2 linked regions of the Streptomyces collinus genome follow. The protein of the gene in region 1 interacts with the protein of each later gene in a pairwise test. Links are inferred from orthologs where the notes say so. Each region holds a gene or a part of one and is shown in the gene's direction. Other genes may lie near its edges.

What was found.
Region 2: the proteins of ndk (region 1) and RFN52_RS05935 interact in binary tests that used the Escherichia coli proteins (3 or more experiments, as listed by UniProt). The link is inferred for Streptomyces collinus from one-to-one orthologs.

Annotation. Positions count from the first base shown.
Region 1 is NZ_CP133771.1:3,008,167-3,012,554, reverse strand. What follows is about bases 1-2,844. They hold ndk (nucleoside-diphosphate kinase), read left to right. Parts: upstream 1-1,137; coding sequence 1,138-1,551; downstream 1,552-2,844. Other genes in these bases: RFN52_RS13575 (rod shape-determining protein), read left to right, coding at 1,828-2,844; RFN52_RS13585 (DUF4233 domain-containing protein), read left to right, coding at 716-1,072; folC (bifunctional tetrahydrofolate synthase/dihydrofolate synthase), read left to right, coding at 1-710. Also shown: more of RFN52_RS13575, read left to right, coding at 2,845-2,847; rod shape-determining protein MreC, read left to right, coding at 2,992-3,939; rod shape-determining protein MreD, read left to right, coding at 3,953-4,388. UniProt on the Escherichia coli protein: Major role in the synthesis of nucleoside triphosphates other than ATP. The ATP gamma phosphate is transferred to the NDP beta phosphate via a ping-pong mechanism, using a phosphorylated active-site intermediate.
Region 2 is NZ_CP133771.1:1,325,450-1,330,865, reverse strand. What follows is about bases 1-2,975. They hold RFN52_RS05935 (uracil-DNA glycosylase), read left to right. Parts: upstream 1-1,133; coding sequence 1,134-1,817; downstream 1,818-2,975. Other genes in these bases: RFN52_RS05930 (hypothetical protein), read left to right, coding at 1,940-2,440; RFN52_RS05940 (ABC transporter substrate-binding protein), read left to right, coding at 1-1,042. Also shown: RFN52_RS05925 (hypothetical protein), read right to left, coding at 3,089-3,610; RFN52_RS05920 (DinB family protein), read right to left, coding at 3,724-4,236; RFN52_RS05915 (TetR/AcrR family transcriptional regulator), read right to left, coding at 4,280-4,870; RFN52_RS05910 (FAD-dependent monooxygenase), read left to right, coding at 4,952-5,416. UniProt on the Escherichia coli protein: Excises uracil residues from the DNA which can arise as a result of misincorporation of dUMP residues by DNA polymerase or due to deamination of cytosine.

The DNA of each region.
Region 1 (4,388 bases):
TGCTGCTGAAGAAGGCCGTCGAGGTGGACGCGACCGTGGCCCGGGAGGGGCTGGAGTTCGGTGTCGTCGAGCGGCAGGTGGCCGTCGGCGGGCAGCTGGTGACGCTGCGCGGGCTCGGCGGCGAGTACCCCGAGGTGTACCTGCCGCTGCACGGCGCACACCAGGCGCACAACGCGGCCGTCGCGCTCGCCGCCGTCGAGGCGTTCTTCGGCGTCGGTGCGCAGCGGGCCGACGCACTGGATCCGGACACGGTCCGCAAGGCCTTCGCCGCCGTGGCCTCGCCGGGCCGACTGGAGGTCGTGCGCCGGTCGCCGACGGTCGTGCTGGACGCCGCCCACAACCCGGCCGGTGCCCGGGCCGCGGCCGAGGCGATCGGCGAGGCGTTCCAGTTCAGCCGCCTCATCGGCGTGGTCGGCGCGAGCGGCGACAAGAACGTCCGGGGGCTGCTGGAGGCCTTCGAGCCGGTGTTCGCCGAGGTCGTCATCACGCAGAACTCCAGCCATCGCGCGATGGACGCCGACGAGCTCGCCGGTATCGCCGTGGAGGTGTTCGGCGAGGAGCGCGTCCAGGTCGAGCCGCGGCTGCCCGACGCCCTGGAGGCGGCCATCACGCTGGCCGAGGAGGAGGGCGAGTTCTCCGGCGGTGGTGTGCTCGTCACCGGTTCCGTCATCACCGTCGGCGAGGCCCGACTGCTCCTGGGGAGGGGCTGAGTCCCGTGCGCACGCTCTGTTCTTCGACCCTGATCGGCGAGTTCTTCGTCATCGGGTTCGCCGGTCTGGTCGCCATGAAGGACCCCGACCTGTCCATGACGACCGTGTGGACGGTCAGCGGCATCGCGATGTTCCTGTGCCTGGTGCTGTGCGGCCTGGTGACGCGCCCGGGCGGGGTCGTCCTCGGCTGGGCGCTGCAGATCGCGCTCATCGCGTCGGGGTTCGTCGTCCCGAGCATGTTCTTCCTGGGGGCGATCTTCGCGGCCCTGTGGTGGGCGTCGGTGCACTACGGCCGGAAGGTGGACGAGGCGAAGGCGAGATTCGCGGCCCAGGCGGGCTCCTCCACACCTGACGCTGCGTAACAGCCGCCCTGACACGCCGGGTAACCTCGTCCCACCGCTAAACCTTTACCTACAAGGAGCCCGTCGTGAGCCAGCGCACCCTCGTCCTCCTCAAGCCCGACGCCGTCCGTCGCGGCCTGACCGGCGAGATCATCAGCCGCATCGAGCGCAAGGCGGGCTGGACGATCACCGCGCTGGAGCTGCGCACGCTGGACCAGGAGACGCTGGAGCAGCACTACGGCGAGCACAAGGGCAAGCCCTTCTACGAGCCACTGGTGGAGTTCATGGCCTCCGGCCCGGTCGTGGCGCTGATCGTCGAGGGTGAGCGGGTCATCGAGGGCGTGCGCGCGCTGGCCGGCCCGACCGACCCGATCGCCGCCGCCCCCGGCTCCATCCGCGGTGACTTCGGCGTCATCGTCCGGGAGAACCTGATCCACGCCTCCGACTCCGAGGAGTCCGCCGAGCGCGAGGTGAAGATTTTCTTCCCCGGCCGGGCGTAGCGCCCGCACCTCACCAGCACATTCGGCAGGTCCGGGGTCCCCACGCCCCCGGACTTTGCGGCATATGCGTGGCGATCGAGGGAACGATGGTCCCCGAACGCCCGTCTCCAGAAGCGAATGCGGACGGCATCTGCTGACAATGGCGGAGACCCTCCCGCAGTGTTCGCGAAGGCGCGTCTACGATGGAAGCCTTCACGTCACAGCACCCACCTTTGCCTACCTGAAAAGCCCTCAAAAGCCAGTGGGAAGGCCAGACGAATCCTGATGGGGAACTCAATGTCGTTCATCGGCCGTGACATGGCTGTCGACCTCGGGACCGCCAACACGCTGGTGTACGTCAGGGGTCGCGGGATCGTACTCAATGAGCCGTCCGTCGTCGCGATCAACACCAACACCGGTGGCATCCTCGCGGTCGGCGCCGAAGCGAAGAAGATGATCGGGCGCACGCCCGGCAACATCGTTGCCGTGCGTCCGCTGAAGGACGGCGTGATCGCCGACTTCGAGATCACCGAGCGGATGCTCCGCTACTTCATCCTGAAGATCCACAAGCGGCGGTATCTGGCTCGTCCGCGGGTCGTCGTCTGTGTGCCCTCGGGCATCACGGGCGTCGAGCGCCGCGCCGTCATCGAGGCGTCGTCCCAGGCCGGCGCCCGCCAGGTGCACATCATCGAGGAGCCCATGGCCGCGGCCATCGGATCCGGCCTGCCGGTCCACGAGGCCACGGGCAACATGGTGGTCGACATCGGCGGCGGCACCACGGAGGTCGCGGTCATCTCCCTCGGCGGCATCGTCACCGCCCAGTCCATCCGCGTCGCGGGCGACGAACTGGACAACGCGATCATCCAGCACATCAAGAAGGAATACTCCCTCCTGCTGGGTGAGCGCACGGCCGAGCAGATCAAGATCACGATTGGTTCGGCGTACGACCTCGACTCCGACGAGCACACCGAAATCCGCGGCCGGGACCTCGTCTCCGGGCTGCCGAAGACCGTGGTCATCTCCGCCGCCGAAGTCCGCAAGGCGATCGAGGAGCCGGTCAACGCGATCGTCGACGCCGTCAAGACGACCCTCGACAAGTGCCCGCCGGAGCTGTCCGGCGACATCATGGACCGAGGAATCGTTCTGACCGGCGGCGGAGCGCTGCTGCGGGGTCTCGACGAGCGGCTGCGCCGGGAGACCGGCATGCCGATCCACATCGCCGAGGACCCGCTGGACAGCGTGGCGCTCGGATCCGGAAAGTGCGTCGAGGAGTTCGAGGCGCTCCAGCAGGTGCTGGACGCCCAGCCGCGCAGATGACATAACTCTTCGATTCCGCCGTACGGGACGATCTCCTCTCGTACGGCGGATCGTTGATATAGAGGCATAAGCTCCCACAAAGCAGCCCCTCGGGTTTCCCTGGGGCTTCCCGAATTCCTATGAGGAAGGGCACGGCCGCCGCACGTGAGGGACACACGAGAGAGCCGGCTGCTCCTGGTGCTGCTGATCGCCATCGCGTTCGCGCTGATCACGGTGGACATCCGCGGCGGGGAGGACTCGCCCGTCGACGGTGCCCGGCAGGGCGCGGCAACGGTCTTCGGCCCGATCGAGAGCGGCGTCTCGGCCGCGGTCGACCCGATCGGCAACGCGGTCTCCGCCATTCGCGACTCCGGGGAGCGGCACGACCGGCTCGCCACGCTGGAAGCGGAGAACGCGGCCCTGAAGGCGCGACTCGGCAGCGACGACCGCAGCCGCAGCCGCCTCAAGCAGCTCGACAAGATGCTGAAGATCGCCGGCCAGGGCCAGTACGGCATCAAGGGCGCCGAGGTCATCGCCATCGGAGCCGCGCAGGGCTTCTCCTGGACCATCACCATCGACGTCGGCGCCAACGACGGCATCAAGCGCGACATGACCGTCCTGAACGGGGAAGGGCTCGTCGGCCGCGTCACCACCGTCGGGCCCAACACCGCCACGGTCCTGCTGGCCAGCGACCCCGACTTCACGGTCGGCACCCGGATGGAGTCCGGCGACGAGCTCGGCTTCGCCTCCGGGCAGGGCGACCGCCCGCTGCGCGTCGAACTCCTCAACGGCAAGGCCGAGGTGAAGAAGGGCGACCGCCTGGTCACCTTCGGCTCCCAGGCCGACCGGCCGTTCGTGCCCGGCGTGCCCGTCGGCGTGGTCTCCCGCGTCGACCCCTCCGGCGGCGGCCTGACCCGCACGCTCTACGTCACGCCGTACGCCGCCTTCACCAAGCTCGACATCGTCGGTGTCGTCGTCGAGGCCCCGAAGAAGAACCCACGTGACACGGTGCTCCCGCCCAAGCCCAAGCCCACCCCGAGGCCGACGGTGACGGTGACCGTGACGCCGTCCCCCGAGGCGCCCGTGGACGGCCAGAACCAGCAAGAGCAGTAGGAGCTGTCACCCCATGCGCGTCAACCGGATCCTGCTCTCCTCCGCCCTGGTCGTCGTCGCCCTGGTGATCCAGGTCAGCGTCCTCGCCCGCCTGCACCTGCCGGGCGCCGTGCCCGACCTGTTGCTGCTCACCGTGCTCGGCCTCGCGCTGGTGTACGGGCACGTGGGCGGCGCCCTCGTCGGCTTCGGCGCGGGCCTGCTCGCCGACCTGGCCCCGCCCGCCGACCACGCCGCCGGGCGCTACGCCCTGGTGCTGTGCGTCATCGGCTACCTCGCGGGCCTGGTGAAACCCGAGACGGGCCGGCTCAAGTCCGCGACCGGCCCCATGGCCGTGGTGTTCGCCGCCGCAGTCGGCTCCACCCTGCTGTACGCCGGGGTCGGCGCCCTCGTCGGGGACACCGCCGCCCGCCATGTGGGCCTCGGCAGCCTGCTGTTCACGGCCGCCCTGT
Region 2 (5,416 bases), 1.7 Mb from region 1 along the record:
GGACAGCCTGCACAAGGGCAGCGACGTGGTCGGATCCGGGCCGTACACCCTCGACTCGTACGCCGACGGCAAGGAAGCCGTCCTCGTCCGCAACAACTCCTACACGGGCTACGCGGAGCGCCGGAACGACGCGGTGACCGTCCGCTACTTCCAGGACTCCGGTGCCATGGTGAAGGCCCTGCGGGACAAGGAGATCGACGTGACGTACCGCGGCCTGGCCGCCGGAGACGTCGTCGACCTCCAGAGCAAGTCCTCCAAGGACGAGGAGATCCAGCTCGTCGAGGGCACGGGCACCGACATCAACTACCTGGTGTTCAACCCGAAGGACTCCTGGGCGAACAAGAAGGCCGTGCGGCAGGCCATCGCGCAGGTCGTCGACCGGGCGGCGATCGCCCACAAGGTCTACAAGGACACCGTCGACCCGCTCTACTCCATGGTCCCCAAGGGCCTCACGGGCCACACCACGGGCTTCTTCGACGACTACGGCGACCCGGACGTCGCAAAGGCCCGCAAGATCCTCACCGAGGCGGGCATCAACCAGCGCGTCCCGCTCACCTTCTGGTACACGAGCGACCGCTACGGCTCCGAGACCGCCGGCGAGTTCAAGGAGCTGAAGCGCCAGCTCGAAGCCTCCGGCCTGTTCTCGATCAGCCTGAAGAGCCGCCCCTGGAAGACCTACGTCGAGGGCTACCAGAAGGGCGAGTACCCGGTCTTCGGGCGCGGCTGGTTCCCCGACTTCCCGGACGCCGAGAACTTCATCGCGCCGTTCGTCGGCGACCAGAACGCCCTCGGCACGCCCTACTCGGCGCCCGAGATCACCGGCGATCTGCTGCCCAGGTCGCGCCGGGAGAGCGACCGCGCGAACGTGGTGAAGGAGTTCGAGGAGGCCCAGCAGATCCTCGTGGAGGACGCGCGACTGCTGCCGCTGTGGCAGGGGCGGCAGTACGTGGCGTCGAGCCGGGACGTCTCGGGCGCCGAGCGGGCCCTGGACCCGTCGACGATCATGATGCTGTGGGAGCTGCACCGCAAGACCGCCTGGTAGCGGGTCGGCTTCGGGCTCTCCCGGGCACGGTGTCAGTGGTCGCCTGTAGGTTCTGTGGCCTGAAGTGACCGCACATCGTGAGGACGTTGACGTGACCGACATCGCCATGCTGCCCGAGTCCTGGCGCGGGGTTCTGGGCGACGAACTGCAGCAGCCCTGGTTCAAGGAGCTGACGGAGTTCGTCGAGGAGGAGCGGGCGAAGGGTCCCGTCCATCCGCCGCGCGAGGAGGTCTTCGCGGCGCTGGACGCCACGCCGTACGAGGGGGTCAAGGTCCTGATCCTCGGTCAGGACCCGTACCACGGCGAGGGGCAGGGGCACGGACTGTGCTTCTCGGTCCGGCCGGGGGTGCGGATCCCGCCGTCCCTGCGCAACATCTACAAGGAGATGCACCAGGAGCTGGGCACGCCGATCCCGGACAACGGCTATCTCATGCCGTGGGCCGAGCAGGGCGTGCTGCTGCTCAACGCGGTGCTCACGGTCCGCGGCGGCGAGGCCAACTCGCACAAGGGCCGGGGCTGGGAGAAGTTCACCGACGCCGTGATCCGGGCCGTGGCCGAGCGCCCCGACCCGGCGGTCTTCGTGCTGTGGGGCAACTACGCGCAGAAGAAGCTCCCGCTGATCGACGAGTCCCGGCATGCCGTGATCAAGGGCGCGCATCCCTCGCCCCTGTCCGCGAAGAAGTTCTTCGGCTCCCGGCCCTTCACACAGATCAACGAGGCCGTGGCGGCCCAGGGGCACACGCCGATCGACTGGACGATCCCGAACCTGGGCTGACGCACCCCGCCCGTACGGCCGTGCCGTGCCCGGCCCGGCGGTGTCCGGAGCCGCCTGAGCCGGATCGCCCCCGCCTGCGGTTAGCGTCGGCGGGAACAGCCGGCGAGTACGCGGAGGGCGTCGTGGCGGAGCGACAGGAGCAGGCGGCGCCCGATGCCGTGCTGACGCGGATCGGGCAGGTCGTCATGCTGCACCACGCCGGGGACCGGGAGGAGGCCCGGCACCGCTACCTCGGCCTGTGGGCGGAGATCGGCGAGCACGGCGACCCGCTGCACCGCTGCACCCTCGCCCACTACCTGGCCGACACCCAGGACGACCCGGCGGACGAACTGGCCTGGGACCTGCGTGCCCTGACGGCGGCCGACGAGGCCAGGGAGGAGGCCGTCGCGGTGGCCGCGGTGATCGCGATCTACCCCTCCCTGCATCTGAACCTGGCGGACGACTACCTCGGGCTCGGCCGCCGCGACGCCGCCCGCACCCATCTGCGGTGGGCCCGGGAAGCCGCCGCCGGCCTCGCCGACGACAGCTACGGCGAGGGCGTGTGGGCGGCCATCGGCCGACTGGAGTCCCGGCTGGGGGAGGGCGGCACGGGGACCTGGACGCCGCCGCGGCAACGGCCCTGAGGCGACCGCGTCGACGGTCTGTGGTGCCTGCGGCGCTGGGGCGACCGCGTCGACGACCTGCGGTGCCTGCGGCCCTGGGGTGACCGCGTCGACGACCTGCGGTGCCTGCGGCCCTGGGGTGACCGCGCCAACGACCCGCCGCGGCGGCGGCCCCGAGGCGACTGCGTTGGCGAACCACACGCGCCGCGGCCATGACGGGAGCGCGTGGGCGAATCAGAGGCGGGGGCGGCCCTGGGGCGATCGTGCTGGCGGGCCCGGCGGGGCGGCGATCTTGGGGCCGGCCGTGCTCTCGCCCGACGTGTCAGTGGCTCTGAGGTGACCCCGCTGAGGGGCCCTGGGGCGACCATGCTGAACGGGCCCGACGGGCCGGCGGTCCTGGGGTGACCCCGCCGACGGGCCCGACGTGTCAGTGGCCCCGAGGTGACCCCGCTGCGGGGCCCGACGGGCGGCTGTCCGGGGGCGACCCCGGCTGACATGCCCGGCGGGCCGGCGATCCCGGGGCGGCCCCGCCTACGGGCCCGACGTTGCAGCGGCCGGCCCTGAGGTGACGCCGCCTCCTGGCCCAGCAGGCCGGCGGCTCAGGGGCGACCACGCCGGTGACCCCGGCGTGAAATGTGGGCGCCCGGCCGACACCCCGCCGGCGCCCGTTCAGCGCCCGTACGTGTCACGGCAGATCGTCGCCTCCGGGCTGTCCGCCCGCCATCCCCCGTAGCGCCTGCCCAGTGCGCACACGTCCGCGTTGTCGTTCGGGGCGCTCCGATCGACGTCCTGCCGTACCGCATCCGACATGTCGGGGAGGCCGGTGTGCGACCGCCGGGGGCCGCGGCGGGCGGGCTCGGGGTGTTCGGGGCGGGCCGGGCGGGGGCGGACGGTGCGGTGGCCGGGCTGGGGCCCCGGTTCCGGCGTGGCTGCCGGTGGCGCGGGCGGGCGGGTCGTCGGCGTGGCCGGCTCCGGGCGGCGGGACGCCTCTTCGATGAGCTGCAGGGCCTCGCGGGCCGGCGCCTGCACGATCTGGGTCTCCGCCTCGGCCTTCCGCTCCGGCGCCGACGGCCGGGACGGTGCCGCAGAGGGCCCCGGCGCGGTGGGATGCGGGACCGTCGTCGTACAGCCGGAGAGGGCCGAGACCGCCACGGTCAGCAGGAGCGTCGCTGTGGTCGTCGTTCGATGCACCCGCGCAACTCTGGTGCGTCCGACCGTCCCTGGGGCCGCGGACCTGGAGCAGGATGCCCCGCACGGGTGATCTCGCGCCCCGTACGGAGGGCGTCGGTGCGGCGGGGGTGACGTCAGTCGCCGGTCGCGCCGTCGACGCGCTCGCGGATCAGGTCGGCGTGGCCGTTGTGCCGCGCGTACTCCTCGATCATGTGCGTGTAGATCCAGCGCAGGTTGAAGCGCTCGCCGGTGCGGCGGTGCTTGCCCTCGGAGACGTCGTCGAGGCCGAAGCGGGCCGCGTTGCGCCGGGCGGTCTCGATCTCGGACTGCCAGGTGGCGTACGCCTCCTCCCACGTGTCGCTCTCGGAGAGATGGAACTCGCCGTCCGGATCCTCGTCGGTGTAGTAGACCGGGCCGGCGTCCTCGGCCGCGAGCACCTTGCGGAACCAGCCCCGCTCCACCTCCGTCATGTGCCGCACCAGTCCCATCAGGCTCAGCTCGGACGGCTCCACCGCGGCGGTGCGGAGCTGGACGTCGGTGAGGCCCTCGCACTTCCAGGCGAGGGTCTGGCGGTGGTAGTCCAGCCAGCCCTCCAGCATCGTGCGCTCGTCGGCGGTGGTGGCGGGCTCGTGGCGTTCGTTGGTCATGGACGCATCCTTTCCGAGCCGCCCCCGCCGCACCACAAGATTTTCAGCCCCCGAGCATGCCCTCCAGCAGTTCCCGCAGCCCGGCCCGCACCTCCTCCAGGCTCGGCACCTCGGCGCCGAACGACCCCGCCACACAGCTGAACATCAGCCCGTCCCCCCAGGCGATCAGCGACAGGGTGTGCCGGGCCGGGTCGGTCGAGCCCAAGCCGCCGACCAGTGCGGCGAGCTGGTCCCGGAAGCGGGCGCCGGTGGCGTCGAAGAAGGCCCGCAGTTCGGGGCGGCGCGTCGCCTCCAGGGCCAGTTCGTAGCGGGCGAGCGTGAGTGCGCGGTGGCCCGTCAACGCCCGGTGGGTCGCCAGGGCCAGCGCGTCCGCCAGAGGGCCGGGCCCGGCCCCGGGATCCGGCATCTCGTGCAGCGCCAGGACCCGGGCCTCGCGCTCCGCCAGGCGCCGCACCGTCAGCTCCAGCAGCGCCTGCCGGGTGCGCGCGAGGTTCGACGTGGAGCCCTGGGGGAGCCCGGCCGCCTCGTCGACCGCCCGGTGCGTGAGGCCGCGCATGCCGCGCTCGGCGAGCAGGGCGAGGGCGGTGTCGGCGACCAGATCGGAGCGGGAGGGGCCGGCGGTGCGTACGGACATGGGTTCACGCTACCCGTTCGACTACAGCTGTAGTAACGTCGACGGTGTCACTACAGATGTAGTCGATTTCGAGGAGGGGCCATGACACAACCCGGGCATGCCGTCGTGATCGGTGGCGGTATCGGAGGCCTGACGGCGGCGGTCGCCCTGCACCGGCGCGGCCTGCGGGTCACGGTGCTGGAGCGCGCCCCCTCGCTGGAGCCGGTCGGCGCGGCGATCTCCCTCGCGCCCAACTCCCTGCGCGCGCTGGACGCCATCGGACTCGGCGACGAGATCCGCGACCTCGCCGCCTGGTCCGGGGACGGCGGGCTGCGGGCCCCCTCCGGGCGGTGGCTCTCGCGGTCCTCCGCCGCCGCCGCCGCCGAGCGCTTCGGCGGCCCGCTCGTGCTGCTGCACCGCGCCACGCTCATCGCGAACCTGGCCTCGCGGCTCCCCCCGGGTGCCATCCGCACCGACGCCGCAGCGACCCTCACCGACAGCGGCGGCCCCGACCGGCCCGCCCGGGTCGACGCGGGCGGCAGGGTGCTGGAGGCCGACCTGGTGGTG